DNA from 2 places in the Berryella intestinalis genome. Region 2 is predicted to be linked to the other one. Evidence: predicted binding sites of a transcription regulator. Region 2 holds the regulator's gene; the other holds the start of a gene.
What was found. The regulator HrcA, encoded in region 2, represses chaperone genes, less so after heat shock. The targets are predictions, from matches to a motif close to TNTTAGCANNCNNNNNNNNNGNNTGCTAANA.

Region 1: a site for HrcA is predicted at 1,265-1,295, ahead of JI75_RS02140 (co-chaperone GroES). Genes of this name have one in related genera too.

The regions. Positions count from the first base shown of each region.
Region 1 covers NZ_CP009302.1:521,175-524,585, forward strand. The annotation lists gene hypB (hydrogenase nickel incorporation protein HypB) at 1-351, shown strand, start outside; gene nadE (NAD(+) synthase) at 377-1,198, shown strand; gene JI75_RS02140 (co-chaperone GroES) at 1,366-1,653, shown strand; gene groL (chaperonin GroEL) at 1,706-3,337, shown strand.
Region 2 covers NZ_CP009302.1:866,446-869,856, reverse strand. The annotation lists gene dnaJ (molecular chaperone DnaJ) at 1-848, opposite strand, end outside; gene hrcA (heat-inducible transcriptional repressor HrcA) at 907-1,920, opposite strand; gene hemW (radical SAM family heme chaperone HemW) at 2,047-3,225, opposite strand; gene dusB (tRNA dihydrouridine synthase DusB) at 3,218-3,411, opposite strand, start outside.

The DNA.
Region 1 (3,411 bases), 350 kb from region 2:
GCCATCGACGTGCTGGATCTTTCCCGCCTCGACCTCATTATCATCGAGAACGTGGGCAACCTGGTCTGTCCGACCGATTTCTACCTGGGGGAGAACAGCAAGGTCATGATCCTGTCGGTTCCCGAGGGACACGACAAGCCCTTGAAGTACCCGGGCGTGTTCCAGGCCTCCGACGCCGTGATCCTCAACAAGGTGGACACGCTTCCCGTGTTCGATTTCGACCGCGAGGCGTTCGAGGCCTCGGTGCGCGAGCTGAACCCGGCGGCCCCCATCTTCCCCATCGCCGCGACCAAGGGCGACGGGGTCGAGGAATGGGCCGAGTACCTGGCCGAGAAGATCCGCAACGTGTAGGTTCGAAGCGAAGGGGGCATCCGGTATGGATGTGCGGGACAAGTACGAGCGCTGCGTGGCGGCCCTGAGGGACTACGCCTGCCGGGCCGGGTTCTCCGAGGCGGTCATCGGTCTTTCCGGCGGCATCGACTCGAGCGTGGCCGCAGCCATGGCCCTCGACGCGTTCGGCGCGGACAACGTGCACGGCGTGCTGCTTCCCGGACCGTACTCGTCCGACCATTCCGTGTCCGATGCGCTCGAGCTGGCCCGGAATGCGGGCATCGAGGCGCAGACCCTTCCGATAACGGGCCCGTTCGAAGCGTTCTCCGACCTTCTGGCCGGTGCCTGCGGGGGCTCGCTTTCGGGGCTCGCGTTCGAGAACACCCAGGCGCGCTGCCGCATGGTGGTGCTCATGGCGCTGTCGAACCGCTACGGGTGGATGCTGGTGAACACCGGCAACAGAAGCGAGGCCCTCATGGGGTACTCGACCCTGTACGGCGACACTGCGGGGGCCTTCGCCCCTCTGGGCGGCTTGTACAAAACCGACGTGTACGCCGTCGGGCGCTACCGCAACCAGGTGGAGCTCGATTCGCGCGGTTGCCCGATCATTCCCGAGAACGTGTTTTCCAAGCCGCCGTCGGCCGAGCTTGCCGAAGGCCAGCGCGACGAGGACAGCCTGGGGCTTCCCTACGCGCAGCTCGACGCCTTCCTCGAGCGCGTCTACGAGCGCGGCGAGGCGCCCCGAAGCGCCGCCGAGGCCGAAGGAGTTGCCATCGACCAGGCAGGACAGCTGATTGAAAGGGTAGAGCGCAGCGCATTCAAGCGCGCATGCGAGCCGCCGTTTCCCGCCGATCGGTTCTACGATTAGCAAACGTATCGGTAGATTGCTAAAAATCGGTTGCGTTCGCAAGGCGGGATGCTATAGTAGCTGTTGTCTTAGCACTCGATTATTTTGAGTGCTAAGCCTTCGAGGCTCCGCCCTCGGGCGGGCCGCTCGGTTTTCGGTAGTACATCCATGAAAGGAAGGCGCTGAATATGAGTTTGAAGCCGCTGGGCGATCGCGTGATCGTCAAGGTAGACGAAGCTGAGGCTACCACTGCATCCGGCCTGTATCTGGCAAGCGAGGCCAAGGAAAAGCCCCAGACCGGTACGGTCATCGCTGTGGGCGAGGGCCGTTTCGACAACGACGGCAACCTCATCAAGGTTCCCGTTTCCGTGGGCGACAAGGTCATCTACGGCAAGTTCGGCGGCACCGAGGTTCATTACGGCGGCGAGGACGTCCTGATCCTGCGCGCAGACGATATCTACGCCATCTGCGAATAGCGTTTCGTCAGAACTGCGATCCGACTGAATCATTTCGAAAGGAACGATCAACATGGCAAAAGACATTCTGTTCGAGTCCGAGGCGCGCGGCTCCCTCGCGTCCGGCGTGAAGAAGCTCGCCGACACCGTCAAGGTGACGCTTGGCCCCAAGGGCCGCTACGTCGCCATCGAGAAGAGCTACGGCGCCCCCCTCATCACCAACGACGGCGTGACGGTTGCGCGCGAGATCGAGCTCGAGAACCCCGTTGAGAACATGGGCGCCCAGCTCATCCGCGAGGCTGCCGTGAAGACCAACGACGTCGCGGGCGACGGCACCACCACCGCCACCGTCCTGGCCGACGTCATCGTCAGCGAGGGCCTGCGCAACGTGACCGCCGGCGCCGATGCCCTGGGCATCCGCCGCGGCATCCAGAAGGCCACCAACGCCGTGGTCGAGGCCATCAAGGCCGACTCCACCGAGGTTTCCACCCAGGAGCAGATCGCCAACGTCGGCACCATTTCGGCGGGCGACGCCGAGATCGGCTCCAAGATCGCCGAGGCCATGAACGCGGTCGGCAAGGACGGCGCCATCTCCGTCGAGGAGAGCCAGACCTTCGGCATCGAGATGGACATCGTCGAGGGCATGCAGTACGAGCGCGGCTACATCTCCCCCTACATGGCCACCGACATGGAGCGCATGGAGGCCAACCTGAACGAGCCCTTCATCCTGCTGACCGACCAGAAGGTCAACAGCATCCAGGAGATCGTGCCCCTGCTCGAGAGCATCATGAAGTCCGGCCGCTCCCTGCTCATCGTCGCCGAAGACGTCGAGGGCGAGGCTCTGGCCACCCTGCTTCTGAACAAGCTGCGCGGCACCCTGAACGTCGCCGCCATCAAGGCCCCCGGCTTCGGCGATCGCCGCAAGCGCATCCTCGAGGACATCGCCGTCGTCACCGGCGGCCAGGTCATCGACAAGGACTTCGGCATGAGCCTGTCCGAGGCCACCATCGACATGCTGGGCACCGCCAAGTCCGTCAAGGTCACCAAGGAACGCACGCTCATCGTCGACGGCGCCGGCGACAAGAAGGCCATTCAGGACCGCATCGCCATCATCAAGTCCGACCTCACCCGCGCCGACTCCGACTTCGATCGCGAGAAGCTGCAGGAGCGCCTCGCCAAGCTGTCCGGCGGCGTGGCCGTCCTCAAGGTGGGCGCTGCGACCGAGCCCGAGCTCAAGGAGACCAAGAGCCGCATCGAGGATGCCCTTCAGGCCACCCGCGCCGCTGTCGAAGAGGGCATCGTCGCCGGTGGCGGCGTCGCCCTGGTCCACGCCCTTCCCGCGCTCGATGCCGTTCAGGCTGCCGACAAGGACGAGGAAGTGGGCGTGAACATCATCCGCAAGGCTCTCGAGGCCCCGATGCGCGCCATCGCCCAGAACGCCGGCTTCGAGGGAAGCGTCGTGGTCGAGCATGTGAAGGCCCTGCCCAAGGGTGAAGGCCTGAACTGCGCCAACGGCGAGTACGGCAACATGATCGAGATGGGCGTCAACGATCCTGTCAAGGTTACCCGCACCGCACTCGAGTCCGCCGCTTCCGTGGCTGCCCTCATCCTCATCACCGAGGCCACCGTCAACGAGATCCCCAAGGATCCCGAGCCGATGCCCGCTGCTCCCGGCGGCATGGGCGGTATGGGCGGCATGATGTAGGACACCGCAAGGCTCTTTCGCGACACGAAGCCGCGTCGGAAGCGATTCCGACGCGGCTTTTTCGCGTTCGGGCG
Region 2 (3,411 bases):
GAGATATCGGCCCCGAGGGCCGCCTGGACCATGCTGACGTTCGCCCGCACATGCAGGTTGTCGCCGTCGCGCTCGAAGAACTCGTGGGGCTGGATGCGGCAGGTGACGATGAGGTCGCCCGACTTGGCTCCGCGCAGACCCGCCTCGCCGAAGCCGCTCACGCGCAGCTGCTGGGCATCGCGGATGCCGGCGGGCACCTCCACCGTCACCCGCTGACGGTCGGGGACGCGGCCCTGGCCGTCGCACTCCGAGCAGGGGTTCTCGATGACGCGGCCCGTCCCGCCGCAGCGCGGGCACGTGGTCGCGGTCTGCATGTCGCCCAGAAACGTCCGCTGGACGGTGACCACGCGGCCGCGGCCCTGGCAGTCGGGGCAGGTGACCTCCTTGCCGTCCTCGCCCAAACCCGAGCACTCGGGGCACGGGGAGAGCCGGTCGTACACGATCTCCTTCTTGACCCCGGTCGCCACTTCCTCGAGCGTCAGGCGCAGCCCCACGCCCATGTCGCGGCCCTCGCGACGGGCGGAGGGGTTCTGCGCTCCCCCGTTGAAAAACGAGCTGAAGATGTCGCCCATGCCGCCGAACAGGTCGTCGAAGTCAACGTAGCCGCCGGCCCCCGACGGGCCGCCCGCAGCGCCGGGAACGGTCCCGAACCGATCGTAGGCCGAGCGCTTGGCCGGGTCGGATAGAACGTCGTATGCCTCGTTCAGCTCCTTGAACTGGTCTTCCGCATCCTCCGATCCGTTCACGTCGGGATGGAGCTTGCGCGCCTTGCTTCGGAACGCCTTCTTGATCTCGCTGTCAGACGCCCCGCGCGCGACACCCAGAACCTCGTACAGATCTTTGGCCATGCTTCGGCATACCTTCTTTCGCTATCGGGCAAAACGAGCCCGCTTCCTTTTTTCGATTCTAGTCTTCGTCAAGCGCCGCGCTCGCGATGCGCACCGCCTTGAGCACGCGCGAGTAGTCCATGCGCGTCGGGCCGATCACCGCCACCACGCCGGCCGAATCCCCGCGTCCGTAGCGGTTCGCCACAACCGAGACGCCGGAAAGCTGCTCGGTGGGGTTCTCGCTGCCGATGCGCACCATCGGGGCGCCCCGCTCGGCATCGGAGGTGGGATCGAGTATCTGGAGGAGCACCGCGTCGTCTTCGAGCACCTGCATGATGGGGATGAGCGCACTCGACTCGCTGAACTCCGGCTTGCGCGCCAGCGAGCTCATGCCGATACGGTGCGCATGCGCGGTGTCGTGCTCGTGCAGGCAGGCTATGATCTCGTCGATGACGAGGCGCACCAGGGGGTTTCCGAAGTAGTGGTTGCTCAGGCCCTCGGCGCTCATCTTCACGTCGCGCGCCGAGCGGCCCGCGAAGAAGTCGTTCAGGATGCGCTGCACCTCCGAGAGCCTCTCGGGCTCCACCGCTTCGGCGAACTCCATCTGGCGGTTGTAGACCTGGGCGTCTTTGGTGACGACCACGACCACGGCCTGGCGATCCGAAAGGGAGATGAGGGTGATCTGCTTCACCGTGGCCGTCCGCGCGAGGGGCGCGACCACGATGGAGAGGCAGTCGGTAAGGCGGGCGAGGGCGTTGGAGGCCGAATCCAGAAGCTCGTCGAGCTCGCTCGCGCTGCTTTTGAGGCGCTCGACCAGCTCGCGATCGTCCTCGCCGTGGCTGATGGCCCCGTTGGCCAAAAGGTTGTCCACGAACGTGCGGTACCCCAGGTCGGTGGGTATGCGCCCGGCCGACGTGTGGGGCTGGGAGATATAGCCGGCGTCCTCGAGGTAGGACAGCTCGTTGCGCACGGTCGCCGGGCTGACCCCCAGGTTGTAGCGCTCGGTCAGCGTGCGCGAGCCGACGGGAAGCGCTTGCGCCACGTACTCCTCGATGAGAACGGCCAGCACGCGCTGGCGCCTATCCGAAAGCATCGATGCCACCTCCCTGATACAACCGCGCGCGAAAACGCGCACCCGATGCCGTCCGCTGTATTCTAGCAGTTAGCCCCACGGTGTGCTAAGAGACGCCTTTCGCGGCACAACCCCACAACCAAAGCGTTACTTCGCCTCTGCGGGGCCCGCCGGTCCGTCGGGAACCTGCGCGCACCCGAGGATGCGTCCGTACAGGTCGTTTCCGCACAGCCACCCCGCGTCGGTCGGCCGCCAGCGACCGTCGGCGCGCTCGACGTACCCCTGCGCCGCAAGCGACTCGAGCTCGCCGCGCAGATGGGGAAAGGCCCCGATCGCACGGGAGACCAGCGCCTCGCTCGGCCCCTGGCTCATCCTCATGCCCAACATGACGTCTTCCACCAGCGCTTCGCGGGCGGATATGCGCTCTTCCACCGCGCCGTCGCGCACGCGGATGCGCTCGCCTTCGTTTTGCAGCATCGATACCGCCGAAGTGCCCAGCCCCAGGTACGGCACGCCCGTCCAGTACGCGCGGTTGTGCCGGCACTCGAAGCCGGGTTTCGCGTAGCTTGCCACTTCGTACCGATGAAAACCAGCTGCGACCAGCAATTCTTCCGCAGTGCGCATATGGTCGGCCTGCGTATCGCCGTCGGGGTCGGGCACCTCCCCCGCCTCGATGGCGCGCGCAAGCGGCGTGCCCTCCTCGACGGACAGCGGATAGACGCTCACGTGGGAAACCCCCGCCTCGATGGCCGCTTCGACGCTGCGGCACAGCGATTCTTCGCCCTGCCCCGGAATGCCGCACATCAGATCGCAGCTGACGTTGTCGAAGCGAAGCCGGGCAGCCCCGATGGCGCACCGGGCCGCCTCGGCGTCGTGCGCGCGGCCGAGCAGAGCCAAAACCCCGTCGTCGAAGCTCTGAACGCCGATCGAGAGGCGGTTCACGCCCATCGCCCAGGCGTCGCACACGATACGGTCGGTGAGGCTCTCGGGGTTCGCCTCCATCGTGACCTCGCACCGATCGGGAGAAAGGTTCATCGACAGCGACAGCGCGTACAGAAGCGACGAGAGATTCGACAGCCCGAGGTGGGTCGGGGTTCCACCGCCGATGTAGACGGTCTCGACCTGCGACAGCTCCCCTGCGCGCGACGCGCGGAACAGCTCCACCACCAGCCGCTCGACGTAAGTGCGCACCGCAGCGTCGTCGCACGCGACCGCCTCGGTCGAAAAGTCGCAGTACGAGCAGCGCTTCTTGCAGAACGGGATGTGGATGTAGAGGGCCCCGAACGGCTCGTGCGAAGCGAGCAGGGACGTCGCGGCCCTAGACATGGCCGCATCGCGCATCGAGCGCGTCGTGGAGTGAAGCCTGCTCGATCATGTCGTCGAGCACCGAGTCGAACTCGGCAAGCGTCGAGCAGCGGGTGAACCGCGCGCGGGCCGCCGAGGCCCCGGGAATGCCCGCGACGTACCACATGGCATGCTTGCGCATCCGCACGATCTGGCCTTCTGCCCGCT